3 regions of the Dactylosporangium sp. NPDC048998 genome follow, and region 2 is predicted to be linked to each of the others. Evidence: riboswitches for the same ligand, from Rfam matches in the RefSeq annotation. Region 2 holds a riboswitch; each other region holds the start of a gene.
What was found. A riboswitch is a leader RNA that binds a small molecule or an ion and turns the genes downstream of it on or off. The one in region 2 is predicted to bind cyclic di-AMP.
Positions count from the first base shown of each region.

Region 1 (3,856 bases), on a different contig from region 2:
ACCTGTACGTCGCGCCCAACGCGCAGGTGCGCATGGACCGCTGGACCTCGGGGCGGATCGCGCTCGTCGGCGACGCCGGGTACTGCCCGTCGGCGCTGACGGGGCAGGGCACGGGCCTGGCGCTGGTCGGCGCGTACCTGCTGGCGCGAAACATCACGGAGTGTCCGGACTTATCAGCCTACGATCGCGAGCTGCGCGACTTCGTCGACCGCAACCAGCGCGCCGCGCTCGGCCCGGCGAAGGGGTTCGCGCCGAAGTCCGAGCGTGCCGTGCGGCTGCAGGCGCTCGGCATCCGGATGCTGCCGTACATGCCGTGGCGCCGGCTGCTCATCGCGGCCGTGACCCGGGAGGCCCGGCGCGCGGCCGGCGCCCTCGCACTGCCGCCCACCGCATTTTCGTGACACGAGGGTTTACTTCAGATCCGGTTTGATGCGTCGATGTAGGGGTGCAAGGTCAGCCGGAACTGGGTGGGCGAGCCATGGAGCCTGATCGCGACGCGGCGATGGCCGCGATCCGCTCCGTGTACCGGATCACCGGCCGGATCAACACCGGCGTGACCCTCGCCGAGACGCTGCAGCTCATCGTGGACGCGGTGGTCGACGGCGTCGGGTTCGGTGTCGCCGTCGTGAACTACCTGCACCCCGAGGGCGTGTACGAGGCGGTGGCGCTGGCCGGTTCCGACGAGGCCCGCGAGACGCTGCTCGGCGTGCGGTACCCCGCGGAGGATCTCGACGGCTACCTCGAGCGCGCCGAGCGGTGGGGGCAGCTGCGGTTCCTGCCGCACGCGAGGTTCAGCGACCACATCCAGTCGTGGGTACCCGACGAGGTGCCCGTCGACGACGGCGTGCCCGAGGACGAGCGCTGGCACCCCCTCGACGCGCTGTTCGCGCCGCTGCGGGCGCCCGACGGCGAGCTCGTCGGCATCCTCGGCGTCGACCTGCCCGCGGACGGGCGCCGGCCGGGTCCGCTGCAGCGCGAACTGCTGGAGATGCTCGCCGCACAGGCCGGCATCGCGATCAACAATGCCAACCTCGTCGAGGCGCTGCAGCGGGAGCGGCGGCACCTCGCGGCCAGTGAGGAGGCGTTCCGGCTCGCCTTCGACGGCGCCGGCACCGGCATGTGCATGATCGGGCTGGAAGCCGCCGACCTCGGCCGGATGACGCGGGTCAACCCCGCGCTGTGCGAGCTGCTGGGGCGCGACGAGCGCGAGCTGGTCGCGGTGCGCCTCGGCGAGCTGCTGCACCCCGACGACGTCGAGGTCGCCCGCGTCGCGTTCGCCGCCGCGCTGACGAGCAGGGGCGCGCCGGTGCGCGACTACGAGCTGCGCTGCGTGCGCGGCGACGGGCAGATGATCTGGATCTCGGCGACCATGTCGATCGTGGCCGGGCCGGCGTCGTTCGGGATCCTGCAGGTCCAGGACGTCACGGACCGCAAGGCCACCGAGGCCGATCTGGTACGCCGGGCGCTGTGCGACCCGCTGACCGGGCTCGCCAACCGCGACGCCCTGGCGGCGCCGCTCGCCGCGGCGATCCGGCGCGCCCACGCCGGGCAGGGCGGCAGCGCGCTGCTGTTCTGTGACCTCGACGATTTCAAGGTGGTCAACGACACGCTCGGGCACGAGGCCGGCGACGCGGTGCTCGTCGCGGTGGCCCAGCGGCTGGCCGGGCTCGTCCGGCCGGGGGACACGGTGGCGCGCCTCGGCGGCGACGAGTTCGTGGTGCTGACCGAGAACGTCGGCGATCTGGCCCGCGTCGCCCTGGCCGAGCGGGTCGAACGGGCCGTGTCCGCGCCGATCATGCACGACGGTCACGTGCTGCGGGTGCGCGTCAGCGTCGGCGTCGCCGTGATAGACGACACGGTCGCGGACGCCGGCGCCGCCCTGCGCATCGCCGATCGGGCCATGTACCAGGTGAAAGGCCATCGGCACGATAACCGGATGACGGACAAGATGACCGGCCGGGTGACGGCCTTCGGTGAGCGTACCGGTGCATCGGGTGGGATCCCGTTGCTGCGGTTGGCCGAGGCGGAAACCGCCCAGTAAGGTCGGGTGGTCTGCTCGGTCGACGTGCGCCGATCACGGTGCCGCCGGGCTGGCGCCGTCGAGCTGCACCGCCGAGTCGCACAGCGCACTTCGGCATCGCGGGCCGGGGACCCATGCAGTCCCTTGGGGTGTATCCGTGACCGAGTCACGGTAGGGCGAATCCTCCCGTCCGAACCCGTCAGCTAACCCGGTAGGCGGCACCGGAAGGAGAACTGCTCGTGCTGCATCTCGATGCTCCGACAGCGGCCGCCCGCCGCCATCCTCAAGGCCGGGTGAACGCCAGGACGTAACGCCTGGCCGCGCTCAAACGCTGATCGACGCCCAATCGCCGCGCGACCCCGGCCGAGCCGTGGGACCGCGCCGATACCGCGCGCCCTCTCCCGTGCGGAGTCCTTTGCACGCCCGCTCCGGCGTGTGCTTCGCCGTGCGCTGATTCGCGCCGTATTTCCGTGCGCTCTTTCCGCGCCCATTTTTTCGCGCCTATTTCTCGCGCAGCCGTTCCCGCGCCGTTCTGTTCCGTGCGCTGACGCCGCGGCGCCCTGCCGTGCGCCCAGCTCACGCCGTCTTCGATGAGGAATCGCTTACGTGAAGTCATTACCGCGCCAGTTCCAGTCCAGACGCCGGCGGGTCAGCCTGTCCGTGCGAACCGGGGCCGCGTCCGCCGTCGTGCTGTCCGCGACGCTGTTCGCCGCGGGCTCCACCGGCCGGCCGCCGGCCGTGCACCCGCCGGCCGTGGCCGCCCCGCCCGCCTACGCGTACGCTGCGGCGTTCGTCTCGCCGCTGCTCGGCGGCACCGCCGCCGTCTCGGCGGCCGAGGCGGCGCCCGCCGCGCCCACAACCACGCCGACCAAGCCGACCAAGCCGACCAAGTCGATCATGCCGACCAAGCCGACAACGCCGACCACGCCCGTCGCGCCGGCCGCGCCACAGCCGCCGCGCCCGGTCGCCGGGCTCGACCAGACCCAGATGAACAATGCCGTGACGATCGTGCGGCAGGGGCGCGCCCAGGGCCTGCCCAGCAAGGCCCTCGTCGTCGCCGTCGCCACCGCGATGCAGGAGAGCGACCTCTACAACGTCGCCAGCCGCGCCGTGCCGGCCTCGCTGAAGCTGCCGCACGAAGGGGTCTCCCAGGACCACGACTCGGTCGGGCTGTTCCAGCAGCGCACGAGCCAGGGCTGGGGCACCGTGGCCGAGCTCATGAACCCGTCCCACTCGGCGATGCTGTTCTACAACGCGCTGACCCACGTCAAGGGCTGGCAGAACATGAGCGTGACGGCTGCCGCGCAGGCGGTGCAGCGCTCGGCGTACCCGGAGGCGTACCAGAAGCACGCCGACCGGGCCGCAAAGGTCGTGGCCGCCATCACCTGACCGTCATCGCTGACCGGCCCGCGCCCCGCCGTGGCGCTCAGCGCGGCGCGGCGGTCGCGCGGCGGGCCAGCGCCACGAGCTCGGCGATCGAGGCGGGTGACGGGGAGGCCAGATCCAGGGCGAGCAGGGCCTGGGAGAGCAGCTCCTCGGCCTGGCGGCGGCACCAGTCGCGGGCGCCGGACTGCTCGATCGTCTTCGCCGCGCGCTCGGCGTCGGCGTCGCTGAGCCGGCCCCGGCCGTCGAACAGCCCGGTCAGCTCGTCGGCGCCGGCCGCGATCGCCGCGGCGACGGGCAGCGAGCGGCGGCGGCGGCGCAGGTCCGGGTACGCCGGCCGGCCCGGGCCGTCGTCGGCCCAGATGCCCAGCAGGTCCTCGGCGAACTGCACGGCGAGGCCCAGCCGGACGCCGAACAGGCGCAGCCGCTCGACCTGGGCCGCCCCACCGCCGC
Region 1 is NZ_JBICTV010000009.1:235,518-239,373, forward strand. It holds gene ACGFI8_RS22845 (FAD-dependent monooxygenase) at 1-401, shown strand, start outside; gene ACGFI8_RS22850 (diguanylate cyclase domain-containing protein) at 479-2,041, shown strand; cyclic di-AMP (ydaO/yuaA leader) riboswitch at 2,101-2,253, shown strand; gene ACGFI8_RS22855 (hypothetical protein) at 2,627-3,409, shown strand; gene ACGFI8_RS22860 (polyprenyl synthetase family protein) at 3,447-3,856, opposite strand, start outside.
Region 1: it holds a riboswitch for cyclic di-AMP, as region 2 does, so the genes downstream of both, ACGFI8_RS22855 (hypothetical protein) here and ACGFI8_RS33425 (C39 family peptidase) in region 2, are expected to answer to the same signal.

Region 2 (3,856 bases):
CGCCGACGTTCGCCGAGTACGTCCCGGTCGTCGCGGCTGCGGTCAGCGACGGCAGCCGCCGTGCGTACTGCTCCTACTGGAACCGGGTGGTCGAGCACTGGGCCGACCGGCGGCTTGACGAGCCCAGCCCATCCGACATCGAACGCCTCGCCCAGCACGTCAAGGCCAACGTCGTCGCACGCCGCAACGGCCGCGGCGGGCGCAGCGCCGCTGAACTGCTCATCGCCGCGCTGCGCTGCCTCTACAAGCACGCCGTCGCCGACGGTCACGTCACCGCCGCCGGCCCAGAAGGTCGCCAAACCACGCCGGCTGCCCAGCACCCGGCCGGTGAGTCTGAATCCGTGCGGTCACACCCGTCGTCGCGAGACGGCCGGTATCGACCGCGCGACCATGCACGCCGCTGCCGGCCAGCACGGGACACAGCGGCCACCACGATGGCTGACGACCGTACGCTGAGTGCTTCGCGCACGTGAACGATCGTCCGGTCAGCGGGTGGCCTTGAAGTGGACGGCGTCGAGGGCCGCTTGCAGGGAGGTGCGGTAGCCCTCGCTGGTCTGGGTCGCGCCGCTCACCACGTCGATGTTGGCGCTTTGCGCCGCGAGCGCCTGCGACCGCAGTCGCGGCACCGCCAGGTCGCTGAGTTCGCGGGAGAATCCGCCGGGAACCTGCAGGGCGGTCACGTCGGTGATCCGGTCCCGACTGATGCTGGCCTGGACCTGGACCGGCCCCCACTGGGTGGTCACGATCGAGCCGTTGACCACGAGGGTGGAGCCGGAGGTCGAGACGGTTCCGGGGCTGGGCCGAGGGCTCGTGGCGCCGCTGGCGCTGGACTGCGGCGCGGTTTGGTCGGCCTGATCGGGTGGACCACCGGCTGCGGGCGGCGGCGTTCCGGCGACGATGCCCGGCGTACCGCCGGCGGTGGCGGCAACCGCCGAGACGGCGCGGGGCGCTCCCATGGTCGAGGTGCGGTAATTGAACAGGAGGACGACCACCGCGGCGGTGGCGGCGAACCACGTGATGATCTTTCGCATGTCGCGCCCTTCCGCGGGTTACCAGGTGAAGCGCTCGAGGTGGATGCGGGCGGCGGGCACGCGGGCCGCCCGCGCCGCCTGCACGACCGCCGCCGTCCAGCCGTCCGGGCCACAGACGAACACGTCGTGGTGTGCGATAGTGGGGACGAGGTCGCGCAGGGCCGTCGTGTCGTCGCCCCAGCCGGTCGGCAGCCAGGAGCCCTCCCTTTCTCGGGGGCCGAGGAGGTACCGCACCCGGAGCCCCCGCACGGCCGCGAGGTGCTCCAGCTCGTCGCGGAACACCAGATCGGCCTCACAGCGCGCACGGTAGAGCAGTGTCGCCTCGCCCGGGGCGTACGGCAGCTCGTCGAGCAGCGCGCGCAACGGCGTGATGCCGGCCCCGCAGGCGATCATCGTGACCTGGGGGGCGGTGCGACGGTCGGCGGTCAGCCGCCCGTACGGTCCCTCGACGATCGCCCTCGTGCCGGGTCGCAGCCCTGCCGACCGCAGGTGTGGCACACGCCGGGGCGTGGCCGTCGACGCCATTGGTCAGTACGAGTAGCCCCGCTGGGCGATCCAGTTGGCCATGTTGGTGGTGGTCACCCAGTACGTGCCGTCACCGTTGGGGTTGGCCGGGTCGGCGATCTTCACGGTCTTGCCGCTGTCCTTGTATCCGACGATCGTCAGGTAGTGGCCGCCTTCGTAGGCGTGGTAGGTGCCGGCGGTGTCGGTCAGGTGGCCGGCGATGTTGGCGACGATGGCGCGGCCGCTGTTGATGGTGTTCAGGACGTCGGTCCGAAGCTGGTCGGCCTGAGCCGGGGTCGCAGGGTAGGCCGGGATCTCACGGGTCTGATAGACCGTGCGCCCGTGGCCGATGACGCTGTTGAGCCCGCGGGTGGTGTCGAAGGCTGAGTCCGTGCCATTGGTGGTGGTGCCCAGCAGCGCGGCGGCCTGATCCTGGCTCACCGTGTGGCCGGTCGCCGAGAGGGCGATCCGGGTGGCCGCCGGTCCGCAGTAGTAATAGTTCGGCTGTAACTGGAACTGGTATTGGAGGATCTTCGTCGCGGGCTGGGCAGGAATCTGCGACTCAGCGGGCGTCGAAACCTGGCCCGTGGGCGATTGGGTCGTCATTGTTGTAGTACCGGACCCCGCCACGGCCGAGGCCCCGCCGTCGATCTGGCTCAGCGCGATACCGGCCACAGCGGCTACGGCAAGAAGCCCACCCGAAACAAATGCCAGGCGCCGCGGACGAGAACTCGTCACATTCCGGAAATGCCGAAGCAATGGTCCACGATCCACTGTGATTCTCCAAGCCGAACTGGGCCATCACAATGGCGACAGACGCGCGTGATGGCCCGGATATGCAAGCAAAGGACAGACAAGTCGAGATGCGTCCGCGGACCGCATGACGAGGGCACGGCCCGATGCGGATCAGCAGGTGCGAACATTCGGCCACGTGGGGCCTCAGCGTCGCGCCTGAGCGGACGCGGCAAAGGTCTCGCTGTCAGGGATTAGCGCGGAGCCGACCGGCTGGACACGTGCATGCGGACACCGCGAGGAAATTTGCGCGGCCGGGAGCCGAGAAAGCGTGCACCGATACATCTCCTTACGCGTCCGCCTACCGAGTTAGCTGACGGATTCGGGCGCGAAAGGTCGCCCTACCACGGGCCTTCGGCCCGCGGATTCACCCCAGACTTACGGTGGGTCCCCGGCTCACGCAAAGCGCGACTCGGCGGTCCGTCCCGGTGCCACCTGATGTGGCCAATGACCGGGTCAGATGTTCCCTGACCTTACAGATGGGCACAGACGCTGCCAAGACCTTCGCCTGTTACCAACGGCACTCCGGCCCGCCTATATGGGTTCGCAGTATTCGTTGATTACGGCGATTTGCCCACCGGCCTGGTGCCGCACGGCAATTAGTCGTAAACCGACTACGGACATTATCGCCATGAAGCCGACCGCGCGGCGGCGGCCGATTGCTGTTGCGCTCACAATCGGTCGCCGCCTGCGCGCCCGGCGGTGGACCGGGGCGTATCCGGCCGGACGAGATCGACCGGCTGTCGGAGTTCGACGTCGGGCGTCTCCGGGTCGGGCGTTCAGGCCCAGAGGACGAAGGTGATGACCTGCTGGCCGCTGCCGAGGTCGCGATGGTAGGTGGCGGCGCCGTGCCGGTCGACGCTGCCGCGAGTGAGCGTGCCCCAGGTCGACGGGCTTTCGCCGACGGCGAGGCTGGGTCCTTGGACGCCAGGGTGGTGCTGGTGCTGTCGAGGTGGCTGTAGATGGTCTCCAGCTCGGCGTAGTCGTGGGCGTTGGGGTGCGTTGCTCGACGTCCACGCCGAGGTGAGGTTGTTGTCCAGCTCCACAGTGAACGGGTTGGCGGTGCGGGCCCAGTGGTAACCGCCCCAGCTGTGGCTGGCGACGGCGGTTCCGGGAGCGGTCAGCACGCCAAGTGCGGCCAGGGCAGCGGCGGTCGCCGCCGCGAGCAGTCGCATCCGCATGTTCGGCTCCTTGTATGTCCGCGCGGATCGAGGGTTGTCCTAGACCGTCCCATTCCATCGGCGTCCATGCAAGTATTGTTCCTATGCCAAATAGGAGATGGTCGAATCGGCACGGCCGCGGCGATGTCCAGAGCAGCGTGCACGGGCCGCGTCCCGGCGTGGTGCTCCGATCCGGCGTACGAGTGCGGGGCGTCGCAGCCGGGCCCGGGGCCGCCAGTGGTCGCGATGACGGCCGGCCGGGCCGTAGCATCGGATGGCGGATGTCGGTCGGGAGGTGCGGTGCGCGGGTTCGGTGAGCTGGAGGCTGCGGTCATGGCCCAGCTGTGGGCGGCGGGAGAGCCGGTGACT
Region 2 is NZ_JBICTV010000021.1:38,209-42,064, reverse strand. It holds gene ACGFI8_RS33440 (hypothetical protein) at 1-473, shown strand, start outside; gene ACGFI8_RS33435 (FMN-binding protein) at 486-1,031, opposite strand; gene ACGFI8_RS33430 (hypothetical protein) at 1,050-1,529, opposite strand; gene ACGFI8_RS33425 (C39 family peptidase) at 1,560-2,141, opposite strand; cyclic di-AMP (ydaO/yuaA leader) riboswitch at 2,611-2,755, opposite strand; gene ACGFI8_RS33420 (hypothetical protein) at 3,107-3,508, opposite strand; gene ACGFI8_RS33415 (BlaI/MecI/CopY family transcriptional regulator) at 3,788-3,856, shown strand, end outside.

Region 3 (3,856 bases), on a different contig from region 2:
CGTCCCCGGCGACGAGGCGCTGCTGGTCGACCAGCTCGAGCACACGATCGAGTTCGCCCAGCGCCCGTACGCCGACGTGCGCGTCGTCCCCCTCAACGCCGGGTACCACGCCGGCTGGGAGGGCGACTTCACGCTGCTGGAGTTCGGCGCGGACGACGGGGTGCTCTACCGTCAGCAGTTGCTCTGGGAGGAGCCGGAGCTCATCACGACGTACCGCGGCATCCTCGAACGGCTCGGCCAGCGCGCCCTGTCGCAGGAAGCCACGCTCGACCTTCTGCGGCAGGTCGCCCACGACCTGAAGTGAGCCGGCCGGCCGGCTGCTACGCGGCCCCGGGCAGCGCGAACGCGGCGCCGGCCTGCTCGGGCCGCCAGCCGGCCGCGACGGCCCGCCGGACGGCCTCGGCCACGAGCGCGGGCCGCACCGCGCCGGCGGACAGGCCGAGCCAATTGTGAGGATGCGCCAGCGCCGAGGACACGACGAGGACGGCCCCTCGCCCGGAGTCCGCCTGCACGACGAACGTGAGCGGCGTCCACCCGTTGGCCTGGGAGTAGGTGGGCCGGTGCCGGACGGTCCACCGGTACTCGACGCCGTCGACGACGATCCGCCGCGATCCCTTCCTGTTCAGCGTCATGCGCCGACGGTAACCGCGCGGCGTCGCTGAAGGCGATCGATATTGCGCCGCTAAGCGCACCCCCAGCGCGCGCGAAGATCGATGTCACTGTCCGATGTGGAAGACCAACCGGCGGTAATCCGGACTTTTAGGTGTATTAGATATCGAGGGGGACGCACGCCTTTCGCACGGCGGATGATCACGTTAAGTTAGGCCCTGGCCTGCTCGGCAGTCCGCCGTCCATCCCGGACGGCGCCGGGCAAGCGCCGCCGAATCGAGCTCGGCGCGCCGCCCGATCCCCTCGAGCGCGCGCATCGAACCGGGGACCCAGAAACATTCGCAGGGGTGAATCCGCGACGTTGCGGTAGGGTGTCCTTCCCGCCCAAACCCGTCAGCTAACCCGGTAGGCGGTCGGTGAAGAAGGGTCTTTCCTTGTCCACTGGACACCGTGCCGGGCGGTCAGTGCTGCGAACCCTGTTCATCGGGCTCGTCTCACTCACCGTGCTGGCACCAGCCGCGGTCGCGCACGCCGATCCCACGCTCGCCGAGATCGAGGCCCAGCTCGACAAGTCGAACAAGGACCTCGAGGCGACCATCGAGGCGTGGAACAAGATCAATATCGATCTTGCGGATTCCCAGACCAAGGCCACCGAGCTTGAGACCAAACTCAAGCCGCTCGAAGACAGCATGGCCGACGCCAGCGCCAGCGTCGAGGGCGTGGCGATCGCCGCGTTCAAGACGTCGGGCAACCTTCGCAGCCTGTCCATCATGCTCAACGCCGAGTCGTCGAACTCGCTGATGGACCAGCTGTCGATGCTGCAGCAGATCACGCGGCAGCAGCAGAAGGAGATCGAGGACTACAAGAACGCCAAGGCGAAGGTCGACGACGAGAAGAAGCTGCTCGACGAGACCATCGCGGCGCAGAACACGCAGAAGACCGACCTCGAGAGCCAGCGCAAGAAGATCGAGGGCGACGTCAAGAAACTCGTGGCCCTGCAGAAGAAGGCGACCGCCGCCGGCAGCACCAAGGTCAACCCGCCGAAGATCGACCCGGGCAACCTGCCCGCGGTCTCCGGCAAGGCCGGCACCGCCGTGAGCTTCGCGAAGGCCCAGCTGGGCAAGCAGTACGTATGGGGCGCGGCCGGCCCGAACACCTACGACTGCTCCGGCCTGACGATGGCAGCCTGGAAGGCCGCGGGCGTGACCCTGCCTCACAACGCCGCCAGCCAGTGGAGCAACGTGGCGCACATCCCGCGGTCCACGCTGGCCCCGGGCGACCTGGTGTTCTACAACGGCCTCGGGCACGTCGGGATCTACGTCGGCAACAACCTGATCATCCACGCACCACACACCGGCGACGTCGTCAGGTACGCGTCGGTGGACATCGACAGCATCTACGGGTTCGGTCGCGTCAAGGCCTGACCTGGCCTCGGCTGGCAAAGGACTGGCAAAGGACCACGAAGGGGCCGCGGATCGCATCGATCCGCGGCCCCTTCATCATGGGTGCATGGCCTCGTGGGACCCGCAGCAGTACAACCGCTTCGCCGAGGAGCGCGCCCGGCCGTTCCGGGAGCTCGTCGCCCGGATCCCGACCACCGGCGCGGTCGCGGTCGTGGACCTCGGCTGCGGGCCCGGGACGATGACCGCCACGCTCGCCGAGCGCTGGCCGGACGCCGCGATCCTCGGCATCGACTCCTCGCCGCAGATGATCGCCGCGGCCACCGAGCTGCAAAGCCCGCAGCTGCGCTTCCAGCTCGGCGACGCCGGGCAGTGGCGCCCGCAGCGCGGCTCCGTCGACGTGATCGTGGCCAACGCCTCGCTGCAGTGGGTCGACGACCATGAGACGCTGCTGCCGGCCTGGGCCGCCGGGCTCGACGACGGCGGAACGCTCGCCTTCCAGGTGCCGATCGCCTCGTACGACCCCGGGTTCGGGCAGGTCGCGGGCCGGCCGCGCTGGGCGCCGCTGCTCGGCGGCGCGCTGGAGGCCATCGGGCCGCGCTCGGCCACGCCCGTGCTCGAGGCCCCGGAGTACGTGCGGCTGCTCGGCGCGGCCGGCCTCACGGTCGACGCCTGGGAGACGACCTACTACCACGTGCTACCGGGCGACGATCCGGTGTTCGAGTGGTTCAAGGGCACCGGCCTGCGGCCGTACCTCGACGCGCTGTCACCGGACGACGCCGAGGCGTTCGCCGCAGAGGTCCGGGAGGAGCTGCGGATTCGGTACCCCCGGGAGCCGTTCGGCACGATCCTGCCCTTCCCGCGGCTGTTCGTCGTCGGACATCGGGCCTGACCAGCGTCGGCTGGCTTACATCACGCGGCGACCGGCGCCCCTACGCTGGCGCGCGTGAGTAAAACTGCGAAGATCATCATTTTCAGCCTGATCGGCGTCTTCGTCGTGTGTTGCGGCGGCGGCGCGGCCGGGCTCTTTTTCATCGTCAACTCGGCCAGCAAGGACGCGAAGGTCGCGGCCGGGGACTTCCTGACCGCGCTGGAAGCCGGCAACAACGAGGGCGCGTACGCGCTGCTGTGCGGCACCGCACAGACCAACTACGGCCCGGAGGAGTTCGCCTCGATCGTCAAGCAGAACGCGCCCGCCTCGCACGACCTCAGCTGGGGCGGCTCGTACAGCAACGACCTCGGCGTCGAGACCGCCTCGATCACGGCGACCATCACGTACAAGAGCGGCAGCAAGGGCGACCACACGTTCGCGATGCGCAAGGAGAACGGCGCCTGGAAGGTATGTGGCGATCCGTACTGACGGCGCCACACCGGCACAACGAAAAGCCCCGGGTCGCTGCGACCCGGGGCTTTCTGCCGTTCAGGGGTTACGCCGCCTGCAGGCCCTCGGCGCGGGCCAGCTCGCGCAGCCGGCCGAGCGCCTGGATCTCCAGCTGGCGGATCCGCTCGCGGGAGAGCGAGAACCGCGTCGCGACCTCGGTCAGTGAATGCTCCCGCCCGTCCTCGAGGCCGTAGCGGGCCCGCATGATGCCGGCCGAACGGTCGTCGAGGTGGTTGAGCAGACCCTCGATCCGCTGCCGCTCGAGGGCGGCCAGCACCACGTCCTCCGGCGACGGGGCGTCGGAGTCGGCGACGAGGTCGCCCAGGTTGGTGTCGCCGTCGTCGCCCACGGGAGTGTCGAGCGAGACGGTGTCCTGCGACCAGCGCATGAGCTCGTGCACCCGCTCGACGGGCACCCCGAGCGCGGTGGCCAGCTGCTCCGGCTCCGGCTCGTTGCCCAGCTCGCG
Region 3 is NZ_JBICTV010000001.1:14,540-18,395, reverse strand. It holds gene ACGFI8_RS00080 (DUF5753 domain-containing protein) at 1-304, shown strand, start outside; gene ACGFI8_RS00075 (hypothetical protein) at 321-632, opposite strand; cyclic di-AMP (ydaO/yuaA leader) riboswitch at 872-1,035, shown strand; gene ACGFI8_RS00070 (NlpC/P60 family protein) at 1,074-2,033, shown strand; gene ACGFI8_RS00065 (methyltransferase domain-containing protein) at 2,119-2,901, shown strand; gene ACGFI8_RS00060 (hypothetical protein) at 2,956-3,369, shown strand; gene ACGFI8_RS00055 (RNA polymerase sigma factor RpoD/SigA) at 3,437-3,856, opposite strand, start outside.
Region 3: it holds a riboswitch for cyclic di-AMP, as region 2 does, so the genes downstream of both, ACGFI8_RS00070 (NlpC/P60 family protein) here and ACGFI8_RS33425 (C39 family peptidase) in region 2, are expected to answer to the same signal.